DNA from 4 places in the Streptomyces sp. NPDC033845 genome. Region 1 is predicted to be linked to each of the others. Evidence: riboswitches for the same ligand, from Rfam matches in the RefSeq annotation. Region 1 holds a riboswitch; each other region holds the start of a gene.

Evidence for each region. Region 1 has a riboswitch for cobalamin ahead of ACZ50K_RS07485 (energy-coupling factor ABC transporter permease). Riboswitches for the same ligand answer to the same signal wherever they lie in the genome.
Region 2: another riboswitch for cobalamin. It lies ahead of metE (5-methyltetrahydropteroyltriglutamate--homocysteine S-methyltransferase); the one in region 1 lies ahead of ACZ50K_RS07485 (energy-coupling factor ABC transporter permease).
Region 3: another riboswitch for cobalamin. It lies ahead of ACZ50K_RS12200 (prenyltransferase/squalene oxidase repeat-containing protein); the one in region 1 lies ahead of ACZ50K_RS07485 (energy-coupling factor ABC transporter permease).
Region 4: another riboswitch for cobalamin. It lies ahead of ACZ50K_RS08535 (ribonucleoside-diphosphate reductase subunit alpha); the one in region 1 lies ahead of ACZ50K_RS07485 (energy-coupling factor ABC transporter permease).

Annotation. Positions count from the first base shown of each region.
Region 1 covers NZ_JBVIRI010000003.1:92,255-97,678, forward strand. Annotated here, with positions in the region: gene ACZ50K_RS07460 (L-serine ammonia-lyase) at 1-957, shown strand, start outside; gene ACZ50K_RS07465 (SsgA family sporulation/cell division regulator) at 1,098-1,508, shown strand; gene ACZ50K_RS07470 (AMIN-like domain-containing (lipo)protein) at 1,632-2,162, shown strand; gene ACZ50K_RS07475 (Scr1 family TA system antitoxin-like transcriptional regulator) at 2,195-2,452, shown strand; gene ACZ50K_RS07480 (DJ-1/PfpI family protein) at 2,454-3,023, opposite strand; cobalamin riboswitch at 3,098-3,291, shown strand; gene ACZ50K_RS07485 (energy-coupling factor ABC transporter permease) at 3,322-4,011, shown strand; gene ACZ50K_RS07490 (energy-coupling factor ABC transporter substrate-binding protein) at 4,011-4,346, shown strand; gene cbiQ (cobalt ECF transporter T component CbiQ) at 4,351-5,112, shown strand; gene ACZ50K_RS07500 (energy-coupling factor ABC transporter ATP-binding protein) at 5,103-5,424, shown strand, end outside.
Region 2 covers NZ_JBVIRI010000006.1:142,279-147,702, forward strand. Annotated here, with positions in the region: gene metE (5-methyltetrahydropteroyltriglutamate--homocysteine S-methyltransferase) at 1-1,810, opposite strand, end outside; cobalamin riboswitch at 1,980-2,205, opposite strand; gene ACZ50K_RS15380 (hypothetical protein) at 2,848-3,390, shown strand; gene ACZ50K_RS15385 (MerR family transcriptional regulator) at 3,699-4,538, shown strand; partial or broken gene ACZ50K_RS15390 (GNAT family N-acetyltransferase) at 4,631-4,965, shown strand.
Region 3 covers NZ_JBVIRI010000004.1:562,562-567,985, reverse strand. Annotated here, with positions in the region: gene lysA (diaminopimelate decarboxylase) at 1-434, shown strand, start outside; gene ACZ50K_RS12200 (prenyltransferase/squalene oxidase repeat-containing protein) at 500-1,912, opposite strand; cobalamin riboswitch at 2,031-2,169, opposite strand; gene ACZ50K_RS12195 (prenyltransferase/squalene oxidase repeat-containing protein) at 2,440-5,241, shown strand; gene ACZ50K_RS12190 (hypothetical protein) at 5,262-5,424, shown strand, end outside.
Region 4 covers NZ_JBVIRI010000003.1:323,304-328,727, reverse strand. Annotated here, with positions in the region: gene ACZ50K_RS08535 (ribonucleoside-diphosphate reductase subunit alpha) at 1-1,867, opposite strand, end outside; cobalamin riboswitch at 2,015-2,135, opposite strand; gene ACZ50K_RS08530 (GNAT family N-acetyltransferase) at 2,187-2,702, opposite strand; gene ACZ50K_RS08525 (CstA-like transporter-associated (seleno)protein) at 2,789-2,983, opposite strand; gene ACZ50K_RS08520 (carbon starvation CstA family protein) at 2,980-5,187, opposite strand; gene ACZ50K_RS08515 (GntR family transcriptional regulator) at 5,344-5,424, opposite strand, start outside.

The DNA of each region.
Region 1 (5,424 bases):
GCCCCGCTGCTGGAGAAGACCTACTACTCGGTCGGCGGCGGGTTCGTCGTGGACGAGGACGCGGTGGGCGAGGACCGGATCAAGCTCGACGACACCGTGCTGAAGTACCCCTTCCGCTCCGGTGACGAGATGCTCCGGCTGGCCAAGGAGACCGGGCTGTCGATCTCCTCGCTGATGCTGGAGAACGAGAAGGCCTGGCGCACCGAGGAGGAGATCCGCGAGGGCCTGCTGGAGATCTGGCGGGTCATGCAGGCCTGCGTCTCCCGCGGCATGTCCCGCGAGGGCATCCTGCCGGGCGGCCTCCGGGTCCGGCGGCGGGCCGCCTCCACCGCCCGCCAGCTGCGCACCGAGGGCGACCCGATGATGCACCGCAGCGAGTGGACCACCATCTACGCGATGGCGGTCAACGAGGAGAACGCGGCCGGCGGCCGGGTGGTCACCGCCCCCACGAACGGCGCGGCCGGGGTGCTCCCCGCCGTCCTGCACTACTACACCAACTTCGTGCCCGGCGCGGACGAGGACGGGGTGGTCCGCTTCCTGCTCGCGGCCGGCGCGATCGGCATGCTCTTCAAGGAGAACGCCTCCATCTCCGGCGCCGAGGTCGGCTGCCAGGGCGAGGTCGGCTCGGCCTGCTCGATGGCGGCCGGCGCCCTCGCCGAGGTGCTCGGCGGCACCCCGGAGCAGGTGGAGAACGCGGCCGAGATCGGCATGGAGCACAACCTCGGTCTGACCTGCGACCCGGTGGGCGGTCTGGTGCAGATCCCGTGCATCGAGCGGAACGGCATGGCCGCGGTCAAGGCCGTCACCGCCGCCAAGATGGCGATGCGCGGCGACGGCAGCCACAAGGTCTCCCTGGACAAGGTCATCAAGACCATGAAGGAGACCGGCGCCGACATGAAGATCAAGTACAAGGAGACGGCGCGCGGCGGCCTCGCGGTCAACGTCATCGAGTGCTGATCCGCTCACGGCTCCCCCGAACCCCCGGGCCCCTCGGCCCGGGGGTTCGGGACTTTCGGCCGCCCGATCCCGGCGGGAGTCCGGGTTAGCGTGCCGGGGGACGCGTTCTTCGGGAACGTCCGGGGAACGGAGGACCCGCCATGGCCACGACCGAGCACCGTGAGATACCGCTGCTGCTGGAGGACGGCGGGATCGGCCCGGTCCCGCTGACCGGCCGGTTCGGCTACCGGCCGGACCGGCCGTACGAGGTGTCCGTGGACTTCCACGGCGCCGGCACCCACCTGGCGCACTGGGTGTTCGCCCGCGACCTGCTGCTGGACGGACTGCTCCGGCCGGCCGGCGAGGGCGACGTCCGGGTCCGCCCGGACGCCCGGGGCGGGGAGCCACGGGTGCGGCTCCGGTTCACCAACGGTCCGGCCGACTGCGTGCTCACGGCCCGGGCCCGGGACCTGCGCCGGCTCTGCCGCCGGATGACGGACCTGGTGCCGCGCGGGCTGGAGGACCGGCAGTACGACCTGGACGCCGAACTGAGCTGCCTGCTGTCACGCTGACGCGGCCGCGCCGTGGCGGTGATGTCGCGGCGGGGGAACCGTACGGCGAGGATGGATGTCTTCGTGGATGACAGCATTTCCCCCATCCCGGCCCGCCGGGATCCTGAGAAATCGGGGGACGCCATGTTCCATGCGCGTCGTCAGCGGCTCGTGGCCCTCGCCACGGGCGTCCTTCTCACCGCCGGACTGGCCCTCGCCGCCCCGGCCGCGGCCGCGACACCGGCCGCCACCACCGGGCCCGCGGCGGCCCGCACCCAGACCCCGCAGGTGGTCAACGCCCGCTGGGGAACCCACTGCACCTTCGACCGGCTCGTCGTCGACATCAAGGGCTACGTGCCCCAGGCCACCGTCCGCCGCGTCTCCAAGCTCGTCTACGACGGCTCCGGAAAGCCCGTCCCGCTGCCCGGCACGCACTTCCTGGAGATCCGCCTGAACCCGGCCGCCGCCCACAACGACGCCGGCCAGTCCGTCTACAAGGGACCCAAGCTCAAGAAGCTCCAGCTGCCCAAGCTGAAGGGCATCGCCCTGACCGGCGACTACGAGGGCTACGTGACCTTCGGCGCCGCCTTCACCACCAGGCCCGAGTACACGTCGTTCACCCTGCACTCCCCCGAACGCTTCGTCCTGGACATCAAGCACCCGAACACCTGCTGAACCGTGGCCAGCGCCGCGACGATGCGCATGCCGTGGCCGTGCTCCAGGAGATGGGCCGGCCGGATCTCGGGCTGCCGCTGGTACACGTGGTGATGGACGAGAGCGCCATCCGTCGGCCGATGGGCGGTGCGGACGCCATGGACCGCCAGTTGGCGCACCTGGCGGCCATGGCCGCACGTCCTGAGGTGACCATCCAGATCGCCCCGTTCACCCTGGCCGCGCTCGTCTTCCCGGACGCCGCCTTCGCCGCCTTCGTCGCCTTCGTCGCGGGCGCCAAGGCCGCGCGCTGACCTAGCCGCCGAGCGGAGCCTTGGCGCGGAGGACGGTGAGGAACTCCCGCATCCAGGCCGAGTGGTCGGGCCAGGCGCGGGACGAGACCAGGGTGCCGTCGACCACGGCCTCGGAGTCCTCGAAGGCGGCCCCGGCCCCCTTCATATCGGGCTCCAGGGCCGGGTAGGCGGTCACCCGGCGGCCGTCCAGGCCCCCGGCGGCCGCGGTGATCAGCGGGCCGTGGCAGATCTGCGCCAGCGGCTTGTCCGCCCCGGTGAAGGCGGCGACGATCCGCCGCACCTCCGGGTCGTTGCGCAGGTACTCGGGGGCCCGGCCGCCGGGGATCACCAGGGCGGCGTACTGCCCGGGGTCCACATCGGCGAAGGCCACGTCGGCCGGCCAGGTGTAGCCGGGCTTCTCCGTGTAGGTGTCGAAGCCCTCCTCGAAGTCGTGGACGACGAAGCGGAGCTTCTTCACGGAGGGTGCCGCGATGTGCACCTCGTACCCTTCCTCGCGCAACCGCTGGTAGGGGTAGAGGACTTCGAGCGACTCCGCCGCATCGCCGGTGACGATGAGGATCTTCGCTGCCATGGGCTGCTCCCGGTCGGCTGCTGGGGGGGTTCGGGCGAAGTCGACCCTGCCCGCGAGGGCCGCGGACAAACCGACTAGGGTCGGCTGGCCTTGGTGTTCGGGAAACCGGTGGGAAACCGGTGCGGCCCTCGCCACTGTGATCGGGAAGTCCGGCTCCACTCCTGCGGGAAGCCACTGGGCGGCCGCGGGGGACCGTGAGCCGCCCGGGAAGGCGGAGTCAGGGCGGCAACCCGTGAGCCAGGAGACCGGCCGGGGCGCGTTGTCCATCCACGAGGTGTTGGAGAGGTCTCCCCCACTCATGCATATAGCCGAGGGCTTCCTGCCCCCCTTGCACGCGGTCGCCTGGGGCGCCGCGTCCGCTCCGTTCGTCGTCCACGGCGTTCGCGCGCTGACCCGTGAGGTCAAGGCGAACCCGGAGAGCACCCTGCTGCTCGGGGCGTCCGGAGCGTTCACTTTCGTCCTGTCCGCCCTGAAGATCCCTTCGGTGACGGGCAGTTGCTCGCATCCCACCGGGACCGGGCTGGGCGCGATCCTGTTCCGGCCGCCGATCATGGCGGTGCTGGGCACGATCACCCTGCTCTTCCAGGCGCTGCTGCTGGCCCACGGCGGACTGACCACCCTGGGCGCCAACGTCTTCTCCATGGCCATTGCCGGACCGTGGGCGGGCTACGCCGTCTACCGGCTGCTGCGCAGGACCGACGCCCCGCTGATGGTGTCGGTGCTCTTCGGCGCCTTCTTCGCCGATCTGGTCACCTACTGCGTGACCAGCGTGCAGCTGGCGATGGCCTTCCCGGACCCGGGAAGCGGCTTCGCCGGGGCGCTCGCCAAGTTCGGCGGGATCTTCGCGGTCACCCAGATCCCCCTCGCGGTCAGCGAGGGCCTGCTGACCGTGCTGGTGATGCGGCTGCTGATGCAGTCCAGCAAGTCCGACCTGGTCCGGTTGGGCGTGGCCCGGATCACCGGGTCCAAGACGGAGGCGGCGGTCTGATGTCGAAGAACGCGAAGATCAACACGCTGCTGCTGCTCCTGGTGGCGGCGCTGGCCGTGCTCCCGCTCGCGCTGGGAATGGGCGACCACAAGGAGGAGCCGTTCGCCGGGGCGGACGCCCAGGCGGAGGCGGCGATCACCGAGCTGAAGCCGGACTACGAGCCCTGGTTCTCGCCGCTGTACGAACCGCCGTCCGGGGAGGTCGAGTCGGCGCTGTTCGCCTTGCAGGCGGCGCTCGGCGCGGGGGTGCTCGCGTACTACTTCGGTGTGCGCAAGGGCCGCCGCCAGGCCGCGGCGGCGGCAGCGGCGGCCCCGGCGGACCGCGCGGAGGCCTGAGTCCGTGCTGCCGATCGACGCGGCGGCGCACCGCAGCCGCTGGCGGCACCGCCATCCGGCGGAGAAGGCCCTGCTGGGGCTGGGGCTGACGGTCACCGCCGTGTGCCTGCCGCCCTGGCCCGGCGGGCCGCTGGTGGCCGCGGCCACCCTGGCGGTCCTGCTGGGTCCCGCCGGGGTGCCCGGCCGACAGCTGTGGCGGGCCTTCCGGATCCCGCTGGGTTTCTGTGTGACCGGGGCGCTGCCGCTGCTGTTCGCGGTGGGCGGCCCCGCCGGCTGGGTCGGGCTCGCCCCGGACGGGCCCCGGCACGCGGTGGAGCTGCTGCTGCGGACCTCGGCGGCCTCGCTCGGAGTGCTGCTGTTCGCGTTCACCACCCCGGTCTCGGACGTGCTGCCGCGTCTGGTGCGGGCCGGGGTGCCGGCGCCGGTGGTGGACGTGGCCCTGGTGATGTACCGGATCGGTTTCCTGCTGCTGGACTCGGTGGCGCGGATCCGGCAGGCGCAGGCGGCCCGGCTGGGGCACACCGGCCGGGCCGCGGCCTGGCGTTCGCTGGCCGGGCTGGCCGCGACCGCCTTCGTCCGGGCCTTCGACCGGGCGGGCCGGCTCCAGGCCGGGCTGGCCGGGCGCGGCTACGACGGCACCCTGCGGGTGCTGGTGCCCGAGGCCCGGGTGTCCTGGCGGTTCCTGGCCGCGTCGGCGGGGCTGCTGACGGCGGTGGTGGTGCCGGCCCTGGTGCTCGGCCCGTATCTGGAAGGGATGTGGCCGTGAGGCCGTTGGTGGAACTGTCGGGCGCGGGCTACGCGTACGAGGACGGGCCGCGGGTGCTGTCCGGGGTGGACTTCGGTATCGCCGAGGGCCGTTCGCTGGCCCTGCTGGGCCGCAACGGCAGCGGCAAGACCACGCTGATGCGGCTGCTGAGCGGCGGTCTGCGGCCGGACGCCGGTGAGCTCCGGCTGGACGGGGTCCCGGTCCGCCACGACCGGGCGGGGCTGACCCGGCTGCGGAGCGCGGTGCAGCTGGTGGTGCAGGATCCGGACGACCAGCTGTTCGCCGCCTCGGTGGAGCAGGACGTGTCCTTCG
Region 2 (5,424 bases), on a different contig from region 1:
CCAGGTCGCCGACCTCGTCGCGCAGGGCGAGGGCGACCTGGCGGGCGGTGTCGCCGAGCGGCTGGTCGTCGCGGACGAAGGACCAGGCGAGCATGGTGACCGGGCCGGTCAGCATGCCCTTGACCGGCTTCGCGGTCAGGGACTGGGCGTAGGAGGTCCAGCGGACCGTCATCGGTTCGGGGCGGGAGATGTCCCCGGCCAGGACCGGCGGGCGGACGTAGCGGGTGCCGTAGGACTGGACCCAGCCCTGCTGCGTGGCGACGTAGCCGGTGAGCTGCTCGGCGAAGTACTGGACCATGTCGTTGCGTTCGGGCTCGCCGTGCACCAGGACGTCCAGGCCGGTCTTCTCCTGGAAGGAGACGACCTCCTCGATCTCCGCCTTGATCCGTGCCTCGTACCCGGCGGCGTCGATCCGGCCGGCGCGCAGGTCGGCGCGGGCCACGCGCAGCTCGTCGGTCTGGGGGAAGGACCCTATCGTGGTGGTGGGCAGCAGGGGCAGGCCGAGGTGGGCGCGCTGGGCCGCGGTGCGTTCGGCGTACGGCTGGGCGCGGCGTCCGTCGGCGTCGGTGATGGCCGCGGTGCGGGCGCGGACGGCCGGGTCGTGGGTGATGGCGGAGTTCGCGCGGGAGGCGAGGTCGGCGCGGTTGGCGGAGAGTTCCGCGGTGATCGCGTCGGTGCCCTGGGACAGGCCGCGGGCGAGGGTGGCGATCTCGGTGGTCTTCTGGCGGGCGAAGGCCAGCCACCGCCGGATCTGGGGGTCGATGTCGCGCTCCGCGGTGGCGTCCAGCGGGACGTGCAGGAGGGAGCAGGAGGCGGCGACGTCGACCCGGTCGGCCAGGCCCAGGAGGGTGCCCAGGGTGGTCAGGGACTTCTGGTGGTCGTTGATCCAGATGTTGCGGCCGTTGACCACGCCCGCCACCAGGCGCTTGCCGGGCAGGCCGCCGACGGCGGCGAGGTCCTCCAGGTTGCATGCGCCGGTCTCGGTGAAGTCGAGGGCCAGACCCTCGACCGGGGAGGCGGCGAGGATCTGGAGGGCGTCGCCGAGCCGGCCGAAGTAGGAGGCCACCAGCAGCTTGGACCGGTCGGTCAGCGCGCCGAGGTCGCGGTAGGCGCGGGCGGCGGTGTTCAGCTCGGCCGGGGTGCGGTCCTGCACCAGCGCCGGCTCGTCCAGCTGCACCCACTCGGCACCGGCGGCCCGCAGGTCGGCCAGGACCTCCGCGTAGACGGGCAGCAGCCGGTCCAGCAGGGTGATCGGCTGGAAGTCGGCGGCCACCCCCGGCGCGGGCTTGGCGAGCAGCAGGTAGGTGACCGGACCGACCAGCACGGGGCGGGCGTCATGGCCCAGGGCCAGTGCCTCCTTCAGCTCGGCGACCTGCTTGCTGGAGTCGGCCGTGAAGACGGTGTCGGGGCCGAGTTCGGGGACCAGGTAGTGGTAGTTGGTGTCGAACCACTTGGTCATCTCCAGCGGCGCCACGTCCTGGGTGCCGCGCGCCATGGCGAAGAACCCGTCCAGGGCGTCGGCGGCGACCGCCGCACGGTGGCGGGAGGGGACAGCGCCGACCATGACGCTGGTGTCCAGCACGTGGTCGTAGTACGAGAAGTCGCCGGTCGGCACCTCGTGGATACCGGCGTCGGCCAGCTGCTGCCAGTTGGTTCGGCGCAGTTCGGCGGCGGTGGCGTGGAGGGCGTCGGCGGTGACACGGCCCTTCCAGTAGCCCTCGATCGCCTTCTTCAGTTCGCGGTTCTGCCCCTGGCGGGGGTAGCCGTACACGGTGGCTCGTGATGCCGCGGCTGCGGGCTTCGCTGTCACGGAACTCTCCTTCGCGAGATGTGTCCAGAAAACGCCCCGGCAACGGGACGCGGACGCGAAGGGAACGACAGAACGCACGGACCACGACGCGGAACCAAGGCCGCTCGTGCCGCTCGCTGTGTACGCCGACCCGCCCACGAGGTCACCGGGATGTCCGCACACGGAATCGTCCGCGTGCGGGCAACGGGCAGGTCTTCGGACTCGCGGGCACGCCTGCCGGTCTCCCGGCGGGCACCTACTGGCCGTCGCTTCCCAGGACCGTTGTCCGGTCCCAGTGCTTATGACGGCGGTCGTTCCCGCTCACCGCTGCGGGGCAGTCCCGGATTCCCACCGGGTTCCCTCTTACGACGCATCCCGCCTGGCGGACGGGGCGAACCAGCTGCCCGGTCAGAGTAGGGGGCGATCTCGTCCAGCGGCGAGTGACGTCCACCATTCAGACGCGGGAATGAGACGTTCCGTGATCGATCCGATGGCACACGGCCCCGCAGTCAGTGCTCGGCGATCACCGGTGGTCACATCGGTGCCGCCGCAGGACTCCCTGGCCACCGGACGTCGCCCCGCGCCTGACGGTGCGACCGGGAGGCGGTCCGCGGGGCGTGCGCGTCTTGAGCCGGTGCCCATGCCTGGGTAATGACCATGGGGACGGGGTTTTCAGTCCCCGCAACGACACCGCCTCCTGTGAGGCCGGTGATGAGGTGTACGCTCCCGTGTCGGATCCGGGCCAGGGTGCGAACACCTGAGTGCCCACGATGTGCTGAGGCCTTCCCTGGTCGTCCGTGGTGTTGCAGGTCACCTGGACGGTGATCTGCTCGGTGGTCGCTCTGACTGCCGAGACGGAATCCACCGGGTGTTCACCCCTGCGGGCAGGACCGGACCCGGTTGCCCGCCCACGGTGAGGTGGGGTGCGGCCCGGGGCACCCCGGCCAGGAAGGCGCCTTGAGGCGAGCGGTCCGGCCGTCCCGCCGATGGCGCCGGATAAGCCCGTGGACCTGCTGGAATGCCTTCGCCCGGCCCTCGCCCAGGCGTACCGTTGCTCCATGAGCAGCGAAGTGCAGGACCGGGGACCGAAGTTGCCGCCCAGCTTCCCGCCGAAGAGCCCACCGCCCCCGAAGAAGCCGGTCGAGCTGCCCCGACCCACCTCGCAGACCAGGACGGCGGTGGGTCTGCCCTCGCCGCGGATGACCATCCGCAACCGGCGCACCGCCGGCCTCACCTTCCGCTCCGACCAGTGGGCCCCCGCCAAGGCCGCCACCCAGACCGTGGACATCGTCCGGTCCTGGGCCTACTCGGGACTCGACGAGAACGACCTGGCCTGCGCCGTCCGCACCCTCGCCGCGGCGGCCGTCGCCGACGGCGGCAAACGCATCAGCATCCACCTCGCCGACCAGGACCAGAAAGTCCTCGTCGTCGTCCTGGCCCACGTACCCGGCGCCGCTGAGGACACCACCCCCCTCGCACAGGTCGCTGCCCTGCCCACGGTCGAATCCTGCACCACCGACGCCGCCCCCGACGGCCGACGACTGTCCGCACTCCTCGACGCCGCACCCCGGCCACGGCGCACTCCCCGCACGAGCGCCTGACCGGTCGCCGTGCCGGCAGGGGGACCGCGCAGGAACGCCGGGCGGGTCGGTGGAGCGGCCGCGTTCGGCGTCCTTGCGTCGCGCTGCCTGGAGGGGTGCTCCATCGACCGAACGTGCGCTGGGGTGCGTTGCACGCTGACCTGACCCGTTCCGCCCCAGGTGGTCGGCCTCTGCGTCAGCGAGTCCGGCCGCTGGACGGCACCGTGAGGTCCACCCCGCCGAGCCTGGCCTGACCTCGACCGCCCCGGTCGGATCCGGGACCGTAGGGTTGACCCTCACACCGTGTCAGGGCCTGGAGTGACGACATCATGTTCACCATCGGAGACTTCGCGAAACTCGGCGGGGTGTCGGTCCGCATGTTGCGTCACTACGACGCCATCGGACTGCTGCGCCCGGCCCGGGTCGATCCGTTCAGCGGCTACCGGTCCTACCGGGCCGGGCAGCTCGCCCGTCTGAACCGTGTCATCGCGCTCAAGGACCTCGGTTTCGGCCTGCACCAGGTGCGGGAGATCCTCGACGAGCACGTCGGGCCGGAGGAACTGCGCGGGATGCTGCGGCTGCGGCGGGCCGAGCTGGAGACGGCCTTGGCGGAGGCCGCCGGCCGGCTGGCCGGAGTGGAGAGGAGGCTCCGGATCATCGAGAGCGAGGGGCACATGCCCGAGCACGACATCGTCCTGAAGACCCTGCCCGCGATGCGGATGGCGCGGCTGACCGCGGTCGTGGAGAGTTTCGAACCGGCCGCCGTCGGCCCGGTGGTCGGCCCGTTGTTCGAGGAGCTGTGCGGGCGGCTGGCCGCGGCCGGGGTGTTCCCGACCGGTCCGGGGACGGCGTACTACGAGGACTGCGGCTCCGAGGGGGCGGTGACCGTGCACGCCGCCCTCCCGGTCAGTTCCTCGGCGACCGCCGTGCCGGGGGTGGAGGTCGTGGTGCTGCCCGCCGTCGAGCGGGCCGCCACCCTGGTGCACCGGGGCAGCATGGACGAGGTCCTGGGCAGCGTGCAGGCGCTGGCCCGCTGGATCGAGGACCACGGCTACCGGTCCACCGCCTACCCGCGGGAGGTGACCCTGCACCACGCGGCGGACCCGGCCGAGTGGGTCACCGAACTGCAGGAACCCGTCACGGCGGTGGCCCCGGCGCCGGCCGGCTGACCGGAGCCCGGCGGGCCGGCTTCTGTGTCTTCCGTGGGACTGGTGCCGTGGAGTGCCGTGGAGGGGAGTCCGGCTATGACTCCGTGTGTGGCCGTTACACGACCGAGAACGCCGCGTACATCGCGGAGTGGGACGGGAGGCCTGTCGGTGCTCTGGTGTCGGACTGCGGGCCCAGCCCGCTGATGGCGATTGCGTCGGCCGGGGAACCGGAGCGGTACGTCCGGATGCTGGTCTCCGACCGGCGGCACGCCGGTCAGGGGATCGGGGCGGCTTTGCCGGCCCATGCCGCCGAGGAGACCCGGCGGGCCGGAGTGGGGCTGCCGCGGGTTGACTGCTGGGCCGGCGGTGGAGGTGAACTGGTCGCGTTCTACGAGCGCAACGGTTTCACCCCACCATCCGGTTCCTGTCCGGGGCCTGGCCGGAACAGCGGTCACTCGCACGGGCGGCAGCGGCTCTGCTCGTCCTGCTCGCCGCCGGTGCGGTCGCCGGCGACGGCCCGCCCCCGGGCCTCCGCCCCCGGGCCTCCGGCCGCAGGCCGGCCCGTTGGAGATGCGGCAGCTGATGGCGGTCCTGCCCAGGGGCGGGGACATCCCCGGCTACCGGGCCGCCTTCGAGAGGGCCTCCGTGCACGACGTCTACCGCGAGGTCGAACTGTGCATGCCCATCGCCCGAGCACTGTGGAACGAACGGCGGGACCCGGTCGCAGCCACCACCGTCCAACTCGTACCCCGCTCACGCGAGCCCCGCATCGTGGCCTCCTCCTACAGCTACCCGCCCCGGGAAGCGGCACGGGTGATGGCCGAACTCCGCACGGCGAAACCACGCTGCGCCCACTACACCGTCCCCACCTGGTCCTCCGAAGAATCCCGCCACCAGGGCCTGCGCC
Region 3 (5,424 bases), on a different contig from region 1:
AGCCGGGGCGGGCCGTGGTGGGCCCGGCCGGGGTCGCGCTCTACCGGGTGCTCAGCGTCAAGCGGGGCGGCGGGAAGCTGTTCGTCGCCGTGGACGGCGGGATGGCCGACAACCCGCGGCCCGCGCTGTACGGGGCGCGCTACGCGCCCATGCTGCTGGGGCGGAGTTCGACGGCCGGGGCGGCCGTGGCCACGGTGGTCGGCCGGCACTGCGAGGCGGGTGATGTGCTCGCCGCGGACGTGGAGTTGCCGGGCGACGTCCGCCCGGGCGATCTGCTCGCCGTGCCGGTGGCGGGGGCCTACCAGCTGTCCATGGCCTCCGGCTACAACCTGGTCGGCCGGCCGGCGGTGGTCGCCGCCCATGCGGGCGAGGCCAGGCTGCTGGTCCGGCGCGAGACCCTGGAGGACTACCGGAGCCGGGACGTCGGCGCCTGATCCGGCCGCGGCCGCCGCCTGGTACGGGCCCCCGCCGGCCGGGGGTCCGGACCGGGCGTGGCGGGTCAGGCGCCCCAGCGGAGCGCGATGGTGTCGCCCACGTTGATCACCTTGTTGCGGGCGGCTCCGGCGAACGCGGAGCCGTCCACGCTGACCTTCCAGGTGTTCGAGCCGCTGTTGGCCTTGCCGTTGACGGCGGTGATGGTGCCGGTGCCGGAGGCCGGGGTCACGCTGGTGACGCAGCCGGCCGGAGCGGCGGCGCCGGTGGCGGCGGCGAGTACGTCCCCGAGGGTGCTGGTGGTGCCGGTCGGGGTGAGGGTGACCGAGCAGGCCTTGAGGCCGCCGGCCCCGTCGTCCACGGTCAGGGCCAGCCGGGTGGTCGTGCCGGCGGTGAACGTCGGCTGGGCGACCCACTTGGGGGCTCCGGGGGTGACCGGGGTCGGCGGGGCGGTGGTGAAGCCGCCGCCGGCGACCGCGCGGAGGGCGTCGATCGAGGCGTAGGCGGTGGGCGCGGTGTCGGCCGGCTTGTACTTGAAGCCGCCGGCCGGGTTGAACTGGTTGGCGATCAGGAAGTCGATCGGGGTCTTCCCGGAGGCGGTGAGGAAGTCCCCGGTCTGCGGGTTGATGCCGCAGGCGTTGAGCCCGGCGACGGCCCAGCCGTTGGAGCTGGTGTTGACCCCGTAAAGGGAGTTGAAGGCGCCGGTGGACGACACCAGGGTGGTCCTGAGGAAGTTCTTGGCCTGGACGAGGTCCGGGTCGCCGGCGGGTATCCCGGAGGCGCAGAGGGCGGCCATGGCGGCGCCGGTCATGTCGACGTCGCCGGGGGCGTTGAGGACGGTGGGGTTGCCCTCGCCCTTCTGGTAGGTCCAGCCGCCGTCCACGTGCTGGTTGGCGCGAATCCGGGAGACCAGCGCGTCGGTCAGCTTCTGGGGGACGCGGGCCGTGCCGCCCTGGGTCTTCGCCCCGCCGAGCGCGAGGGCGGCGAACACGGTGCCGTTGAAGTTCGAGGAGGGGCCGAAGTAGCCGGGTTCGGCGGTCTGCCAGTAGGAGTAGACGTGGGCGATCAGATTGCGGGAGGCGGAGACCCGGGCCGGGTCGATGCCGGCCGCGTACGCGTTGAGGGCGGCGCGCTCGTAGTCGGTGACCACCGGGGAGGCGGAGGGCCAGGCCGCCGTGGAGAGCAGGTTCCGGTAGACGGTGCGGGCGTTCTTCGTGGTGTCCCCGCCGGGGGTGACGTCCACCACGGCCGTACCGGCGGCGGCGAGGGCGCTGAACGCCCACTCGTTGGAGAGTCCTGAGCCGGCGTAGGCGCCGCTGGGCGCCTGGAGGGACCTGAGGTAGGCGACGCCGTTGGTCTTCGAGGTGGCGATCTGCGCCGGCGTCGAGGTCGCGGAGGCGGGCAGCACGGTGAGGGCGAACGCGCCGAGGGCGGCGGGTCCCGCGAGCGCGAGGCGGCGGGGGGTACGGGGACGGGACATGGCCTGCTCCTGGAATCGGCGGGCGCCGGCCGCTCCGGACGCGCCGAGGGCGTCCGTGCACGGGGCACGGCCGGGGGCGTGGCCGGAGAGCCGCCGCCCGGAACGCGTGGTACGGCTTCCTGTACTGCGTCGCCGGATGGGCATTCGGGCTCGGAGACGGCCCCCGCCGTCCCACACCGCTGCGCGTCAGCTCCGGATTCGCACCGGATTCCCCCATGTGGCAGCCCAGGACGCTACCCGAGCGGCGAAACGACCGCCAGCCGACCGGTCTTGACGGGCCGTACGGATCGGTGTTCCATTCCGCGTGACAACTGCTCAGTCCCAGGGGAAGCCGGTGCGATTCCGGCGCTGACCCGCAACCGTGGGCCCGGATCTCCCGGGCGAGCCGGATTGCCTGGGGCCGGGTCACAGTACGAAGAGCGCCGTCGTGGACTGCGGTGTGGTCGTCCCCGCCTCCCCATGGCGCAGCGAGCCGTGCGGGGGCCTTCCGCCACGCACCCGTCCGCCCGGCAGAGACGAGGGCCGCGGTGGGGACCGAACAGAGGGCGCCACGGCGCCCCGTGACGGGGCGGCGGCTGCTGTCCCTGCTGACCGCCTCCTTCCTGACGCTCGGGGCGGGCGCGGCCCTGCTCTCGGCCCCCACCCCGGCGAGCGCCGACCCCGTCGCGAAGTGCTCGCCGGTCAAGGGGGCCCTGGTCGCGGTGGACTTCCGGCCGTTCGGCGGCACGGTGGAGAAGGGCTGTGACACCACCCCCACCACCGGCTACGAACTGCTGCACACCGCCGGGTTCACCACCACGGGCACCGTCCACGACGGCCCCGGCTTCATCTGCCGGATCGGGCTCAAGTCCTTCCAGGGCGGCAGGCAGTACCCCACCCCGGCCAAGGAGCCCTGCGTGCTCACCCCGCAGGCCACCGCCTACTGGTCGTACTGGATCGCCTCGCCGGGGCAGCGGAAGTGGACCTACAGTCCGCTCGGGTCGATGGCCCGGAACCCGAAGGCCGGCGATGTGGAGGCCTGGGTGTTCGGCGGCACCGACGTCGGCGGCACCAAGGGGAAGCCCTCCTTCACCCCCGATGACGTCCGGGGGTTCAGCACCCCCGACCCGGCGGTCCCGACGGTCCCGCCCAAGGTGCCCGCGGGCTCGGTGGACGTGCCCGCCGCCCTCCGCTGGATCGGCGGCAGGGTGAAGGACGGGCGGGTGGTCGACGAGGGGTCCACCACCGTCAACCACCTCCTCACCACCGAGGCGGTGTTCGCCCTGGCGGCCTCCGACCGCAAGAGCCCGGCGGCCAGGAAGGCCGCGGAGTTCCTCGCGGACCCCGCGCAGACCGAGGCGTACGCCTATCCGAACGGCCGGGACGCGATACCCGACGCCACGGCCGCGGCACGGCTGGCGCTGGTGGCCGAGGCCACCGGGCTGGACCCGCGCGCGTTCGGCGGCCGCGATCTGCTCGGGGACCTGGTGAAGTACGCCTGCCCGCGGGACATCGGCGACGGGGACACCGTCGACGGCTGTCTGACCAAGGGGGACTTCCGCACCACCGGGCAGTCCGATGCCCAGGCCATGGCCGTGATCGCCCTGGTCAACGCGGGGGTGGCGCCCCCGGCGGGCTCGGTGGCCCGGCTGACCGGACTCCAGTGCGAGGACGGCGGGTTCACCTCCGTCCTGATCCGGTCCGGCGGCTGGTGCGACAGCGAGGCCGGCTCCACCGGGCTGATCACCCTGGCGCTGGCCCGGGCCGGCGGCCATGAGCCGGCCGTCCAGAAGGCCCGCGCCTTCCTGAAGAAGTCCCAGCTGAGGACGGGCGCCTGGCCCGCCCTGCACTACGAGACCACCGGCAACCCGGCCGCGACCGCCTGGGCGGCCCAGGCGCTGCGGGCCCTCGGCGACGAGGCCTTCGCGGACGCGGGCCTCTCCTGGCTCTCCGGGCGCCAGCTGGCCTCGGGCGGGTTCGGCTTCGGGGAGGAGGACACCGAGTCCCGGCTGTTCCCGACCGCCACGGCGGCCGTCGCCGGGGCCGGCAGCGATCTGGGCGCCCTGACCGCCAAGCCGGCCGTGCCGCCGACGGTCCCCCCGACGACCCCGCCCACCGGCCCCACCAAGCCCCCCACCACCCCGCCGACCGCTCCCCCGGCCGGTCCCGGTCCGGACCTGCGGAAGGGGGTCGGCTATCTGACCCACCCCTCCAGGCTGATCCAGGGCCGGTTCTACGAGACCCAGCCCGGCAAGCGCTTCGCCGACTACGGGCTGACCATCGACGGGGCCTACGCCCTCGCCGCCACCGGTGGGGACGACGCGGCGCTGCGCGACATCGTCGACTTCCTCGACCAGGGCGGCGAGGACGGCCACGGGCGCGGCCTGCACGACTGGACCCACATCGGCAGCAGCTACGCGAGCGGCGGGTCCCTCGGCAAGGCGGCCGTGCTCGCCCAGTCCGTGGGCCGGAACCCGCGGGACTTCGGCGGCCGGGACCTGATCGCCGCACTCGCGAAGATCACCTGCAAGGAGCGGACCCCGGTCCGGCAGCAGTGCGCGGGCAAGGGCAACTACACCTACGCGACCTCCGTGTTCTCCCAGTCCCTCGGCGTGATCGCACAGCTCCGGGCCGGTGAGAAGGCCGCCGCGGCCGCACCGGTCGGCTATCTGAAGGGCCTCCAGACCCCGTCGGGTGCCTGGCCCAGCCTGATCGGCGAGCCGAGCGGGCCGGAGGTCGACTCCACGGCGATGGCCGCGATGGCCGTCGACCTGCTGCCGGACGCCGCCTCGCAGGCCGCCGTGGACCGGGCCCTGCGCTGGCTGGCGGCCCGGCAGACCGCGGACGGCGGCTTCCCCGGCGCCTCGGGGAACTCGGTGAACTCGGCCGCGCTGGCGATTCAGGGGCTGTCGCTGGACGCCACCCGGTACCGCACCCAGATCGCCCGGGCCCGCGCCTTCCTGGCCACCCGGCAGAACCGGGACGGCGGGTTCACCATCACCAAGGGCGGCCAGCCGGGCTCCGACGTCCGCGCCTCCACCCAGGCCGTGGGCGGGGCCACCGGAGTCTCCTTCGGCACCCTGGCCCGCGACCTCTCGGGCACCACCCCGCAGCCCCTTCCCGGCATCTCCGCGTCCCCGACTCCGGGCCCCACGCCCACCGTCCCGGTGATCGTGACCCCCGAGGACGGCTCCGGCGGCCCGGGCTCGGGCGGCTCCGGCGGCAACCTCGCCTCCACCGGCGCCCGGGCCGGGGGTCTCGCCGCCGTCGCGCTGGCACTTGTCCTCGCCGGCTGGGGCGCCACCCGCCTCGCCCGGGGCCGCCGTGGCACCCCCGGGGGCCGGGCATGAGGCGCGGCGGGACGGCCGGCATCCCGGCCCGGACGGCCGCAGCCCTGACCCGGACAGCCGCCGCGCTCGGGCTGACGGTGGCGGCCCTGGCCGGCACCACCGCCCCGGCCGGGGCGGCACCCCAGCCGATGGGCCGGTGCACCACCTCCTCCGGGGTGGTCCTCGCCGTGGACTTCAGCCGCT
Region 4 (5,424 bases), 230 kb from region 1:
CGGCGATCGAGGCGATCGTCGCGGTCGGGGCGATCGCCAGCAGCAGCGAGTTCCGCAGACCGCTGGTGGCGACCCGGGCGCGCAGCGCCTCCCAGCGCTCCGGCCAGTGGTGCTCGACCCCGTAGTGGTCGGGGTGCAGCACACCCTGCGCGGTCCGGGTCTCGGCCCAGGCCGGGACCGGGCCCTGGCGCTCGGCCAGATCGGCGGAGGCCTCGTACGCGGCCAGCATGATCCGCTCGGCGATCCTCGTGGACAGGGCCTTGGCCTCGGCCGAGTCGAAGGGCAGCCGGAGCTGGAAGAACACGTCCTGGAGGCCCATGGCGCCCAGGCCCACCGGGCGCCACTTGGCGTTGGAGCGGCCGGCCTGCTCGGTCGGGTAGAAGTTGATGTCCACCACCCGGTCCAGGAAGGTCACGGCGGTGCGGACGGTCTCGTCCAGCCGCTCCCAGTCCATCTCACCCGTGCCGGGGAGGACGAAGGCGCCGAGGTTGACCGAGCCGAGGTTGCAGACCGCGGTCTCCTCGTCGTTGGTCACCTCGATGATCTCGGTGCACAGGTTGGAGGAGTGGACCACGGTGCCGGGCAGCGCGGTCTGGTTCGCGGTCCGGTTGGAGGCGTCCTTGAAGGTCATCCAGCCCTGGCCGGTCTGCGCGAGGGTGCGCATCATGCGGCCGTACAGCTCGCGGGCCGGCATGGTCTTCTTGGCCAGCCCGGCATCCTCGGCCTTGCGGTAGGCCTCCTCGAACTCGGCGCCGTACAGGTCGACCAGCTCGGGCACGTCGGCCGGGGAGAACAGCGACCAGTCGGCGTCGGCGTTGACCCGGCGCATGAACTCGTCCGGGATCCAGTGCGCCAGGTTCAGGTTGTGGGTGCGGCGCTGGTCCTCGCCGGTGTTGTCGCGGAGCTCCAGGAACTCCTCGATGTCCGCGTGCCAGGTCTCCAGGTAGACGGCGGCGGCGCCCTTGCGGCGGCCGCCCTGGTTCACCGCGGCCACCGAGGCGTCCAGGGTCTTCAGGAACGGCACGATGCCGTTGGAGTGGCCGTTGGTGCCGCGGATCAGCGAACCGCGGGCGCGGATCCGGGAGTACGAGAGGCCGATGCCGCCGGCGTGCTTGGAGAGCCGGGCGACCTGGTGGTAGCGGTCGTAGATGGAGTCCAGCTCGTCCAGCGGGGAGTCCAGCAGGTAGCAGGAGGACATCTGCGGGTGCCGGGTACCGGAGTTGAAGAGGGTGGGGGAGGACGGCAGGTAGTCCAGCCGGCTCATCAGCCGGTAGAGCGAGGCCACTTCCTCCACGGCCGTGACGGACTCGTCCGCGGCGAGGCCGCAGGCCACCCGGAGCATGAAGTACTGCGGGGTCTCGATCACCTGGCGGGTGATCGGGTGGCGCAGCAGGTAGCGGCTGTGCAGGGTGCGCAGGCCGAAGAAGCCGAAGCGGTCGTCCGCGCCCTCCGCGAGGGCGTGTTCGACCAGGGAGTCCAGCCGGGCGGCGTGGGTGGCGACGAACGCGGCGGTGCGGTCCGCGATCAGGCCCTCGCGGTGGCCGACGGCCACCGACTCGGCGAAGGAGCCGGAGCCCTGGCCGGCGGCCTCGTCGGCGACGGCCAGCGTCAGCAGACGGGCGGCGAGCCGGGAGTAGGCCGGGTCCTCGGAGATCAGCCCGGCGGCCGCCTCGGTGGCCAGACCGCGCAGCTCGGCCTCGTCCGCGGCGGCGCTGCGGCCGCGCAGGGCGGCGGCGGCGACCCGGCCGGGGTCGGTGTCGGGCAGGTCGGCCGTCAGCTCGGTGAGAGTCCGCAGGAGTGCGGCCCCCGGCCCCTCGGAAGACGGGTCGGCGGACTCGGCGCGCGGTGCGGCAGGCGCGATGGTCACGGGGGGAGCTCTCCCTCGCTCGGCCCGGTCACCTACGGGAGCGGGGCGCGAGGAAGCACATGCGGGCGTGGCGGGAACGCGTTCACCACCGCATGGCGTCCACCGGCCCAACCGCGAGGCCCGGACGAATCGGCACCCGGACCGGGCGGCCAGGGCGCGCTGCGGGCAGGTGCTCGGACTCGAAGCGCGAAAGTGTGCGTTTCATACCGTTGCGGGACAGTTCCGGATTCGCACCGGATTCCCCTGCGGCGACAGCAGGCATGAGCATACATGTGGGGGGCCGCGGATGCGTGACCCCCCACATGTAGTGTCGGCGCGGCTACCGTACCGGCGCGTCCAGCTCCATTGCGTAGGTCCACAGTGGTACGGAGGGCAGCGGGGACCAGTCCCGATCCGGGGTCCGGACGAAGCCCAGCCGTTGGTAGATCCGGTGCGCCGAGGCCATCTTCGGCTGGGTGGAGAGCACCAGCCGGGTCACTCCCGGGAGCGCCCGGGCCCGCTCGGCGCAGGCCCGTACGAGGGCTTCGCCGGCACCCCGGCCGCGGCCCGCGGCGGCCACCGCGAGCATCCGGAACTCGGCCTCGCCGGGCCCGGCGATGTCGCAGAGCCGGCTCCCGGGGGCGGCGAAGGTCACACCGCCCAGCAGCCGCCCGTCGAGGACGGCCACCAGCACCTCCCCGTCGGCGGCCCGCCCGGCCACGTCCCGCAGCACCTTCTCGTAGTCGCTGTCCTCGCCGTTGAAGTCGAGCAGCCCGTCCCCGAGGTAGGCCTGCGCGGTGATCTCCCCCAGCTCGGCGTACTCGGCGGGATCCGCCGCCCTGATCACGATGTCCATGCCGTCGAGTGTGCCGGAAGCCCGAGGGCCCCCGCCGCGGGGTGCGGCGGGGGCCCTCGGCCGGGAGTGCGGGGGCGGCGGCGGGGTCAGCAGCAGTGGAAGCCCTCGCGGGGGTCGGCCTCGCGGGCGTCCGTGCGGGCCCGCTCGAAGGCCCGCCGGGTGGGCACCTCGGCCGCCGGGTCGTGGGCGCGCAGATGGGCCACGTGGCGGTCGTAGGCGGCCTCCCCGGAGAACTCCCGCAGGAAGTACCGGATCCGGCCCAGCACCCGCCGTACGGTCATGCCACCGGCTCCTGGACCTTGCCGCCGCCCGAGTCCAGCCCGGCGGCGGTGAGTTCGGCCCGCTCCTCGGGCGTGGGGAGCATCCCGGCCGGGGCGATGATCTTCGACTCGGTCCAGGGCACCTCGGAGAGGCGTACGGACCCGGGGTCGGCGACCGCCTTCAGACAGGTGCGCGCGGCGTCGACCAGCACCACGATGATCAGCAGCGCGAAGAGGGCGCAGAGCACCCCGTCCACGGTGGAGTTGGTGACCACGGTCCGCATGTCGTCCAGGGACTTCGCGGGAGCGATGATCTCGCCGGCGTCGATCCCGGTCTGGTACTTGTCGCGCTGGGCGAAGAACCCGACCTTGGGGTCGGCGGAGAAGATCTTCTGGTAGCTGGCGGTGAGGGTGACCGCCACGTCCCAGACCAGCGGGACCCCGGTGACCCAGGCCCACTTGAGCCGGCCGGACTTGACCAGCAGGGTGGTGCAGACGGCCAGGGCCACCGCGGCCAGCAGCTGGTTCGCGATCCCGAACAGCGGGAACAGCTGGTTGATGCCGCCCAGCGGGTCCTTGACCCCGACCCACAGGAAGTAGCCCCAGCCGCCGACGACCACGGCGCTGGCCAGCCAGACGCCGGGCTTCCAGCTGACGTCCTTGAAGGACTTGTGCACGTTGCCCAGGGTGTCCTGGAGCATGAAGCGGCCCACCCGGGTGCCCGCGTCGACCGTGGTCAGGATGAACAGGGCCTCGAACATGATGGCGAAGTGGTACCAGAACGCCTTCATGGAGGCGCCGCCGATGACGGCGGAGAAGATCTCCGACATGCCGAGTGCGAACGTGGGAGCGCCACCGGTGCGGGAGAGCAGGCTGGCCTCCTCCACGTCCTGGGCGGCCCGGGCGAGGGCCTCCGGGGAGATCGCGAAGCCCAGGCTCGTGACCGCCTCGGAGGCGGACTGGACGGTGGTGCCGACCACGCCGGCGGGGGAGTTGATGGCGAAGTAGAGGCCGGGCTCCAGGATGCAGGCGGTGATCACCGCCATCACGGCCACGAAGGACTCGGTGAGCATGGCCCCGTAGCCGATCATCCGGACCTGGGTCTCCTTCTGGATCATCTTCGGGGTGGTGCCCGAGGAGACCAGGGAGTGGAAGCCGGAGAGCGCGCCGCAGGCGATGGTGATGAAGACGAACGGGAACATCGAGCCCGCGAAGACCGGGCCGTCGCCGCGGGAGGCGAAGTCGGTGACCGCGGGCATCTTCAGGGTGGGCATCGCGATGAACACGCCGGCGGCGAGCAGCACGATGGTGCCCACCTTCATGAAGGTGGAGAGGTAGTCGCGGGGGGCGAGCAGCATCCAGACCGGCAGCACGGAGGCCAGGAAGCCGTACCCGACCATCCAGATGACCAGGGTCTCCTTCTCCAGGGTGAAGGTGTCGGCGAGCGAGGACTCGGCGACCCAGCCGCCCGCGACGATGGCGAGCAGCAGCAGGGCCACGCCGATGACGGAGACCTCGGTGACCCGGCCGGGCCGCAGCACGCGCAGGTAGAAGCCCATGAAGAGGGCGATGGGGATGGTCATGCCGATGGAGAAGACGCCCCAGGGGGAGTGCGCGAGGGCGTTCACGATCACCAGGGCGAGCACCGCCAGCAGGATGATCATGATGGCGAACACGGCGATCAGCGCGGCCGCGCCGCCCACCGGGCCGATCTCGTCCCGGGCCATCTGGCCGAGCGACCGGCCGTCCCGCCGGGTGGAGAAGAACAGCGTCACCATGTCCTGGACGGCGCCGGCGAAGATCACGCCGGCCACGATCCAGATGGTGCCCGGCAGATAGCCCATCTGGGCGGCGAGCACCGGGCCGACCAGCGGACCGGCCCCGGCCACGGCGGCGAAGTGGTGTCCGAACAGCACCCGGCGGTCGGTCGGGTGGAAGTCGACACCGTTGTCGAGGCGTTCCGCCGGGGTGGCCCGGGTGCGGTCCACCTTCAGCACGCGGTTGGCGATGAAGCGGGAGTAGAAGCGGTAGCCGATGGCGTACGAGCCGAGCGCGGCCGCGAGCAGCCAGGCGGCCGAGATCTCCTCTCCCCGGGAGAGGGCGAGCACCCCCCAGCCGACGGCGCCGACGAGGGCGAAGAGCACCCACACGGCGATCGACCGGGGACTGGTGCGGCGCCCGCCCCCGGATGCCTCGACTGTCCCTGTTGATCCCGGTTCCGACATGGCTCTCGTCCCCTCGTCGATCATCTGCGTGAGCGCAGGAATCTACGGGGGACGCCCCGGTCGATGTAAGACCCCGTCCGGAATCCGGTACGAGGGTGTCGTGTTCCGGCGCCCGGGCCGGCCGGCCCGGCCCGGTCCCGGACCGCCCTGGCGGCCCTAGACGGCCGGCCGCTTGAGGCGGGCGACGAACTTGTAGCGGTCGCCGCGGTACACCGACCGCACCCACTCCACGGGTTC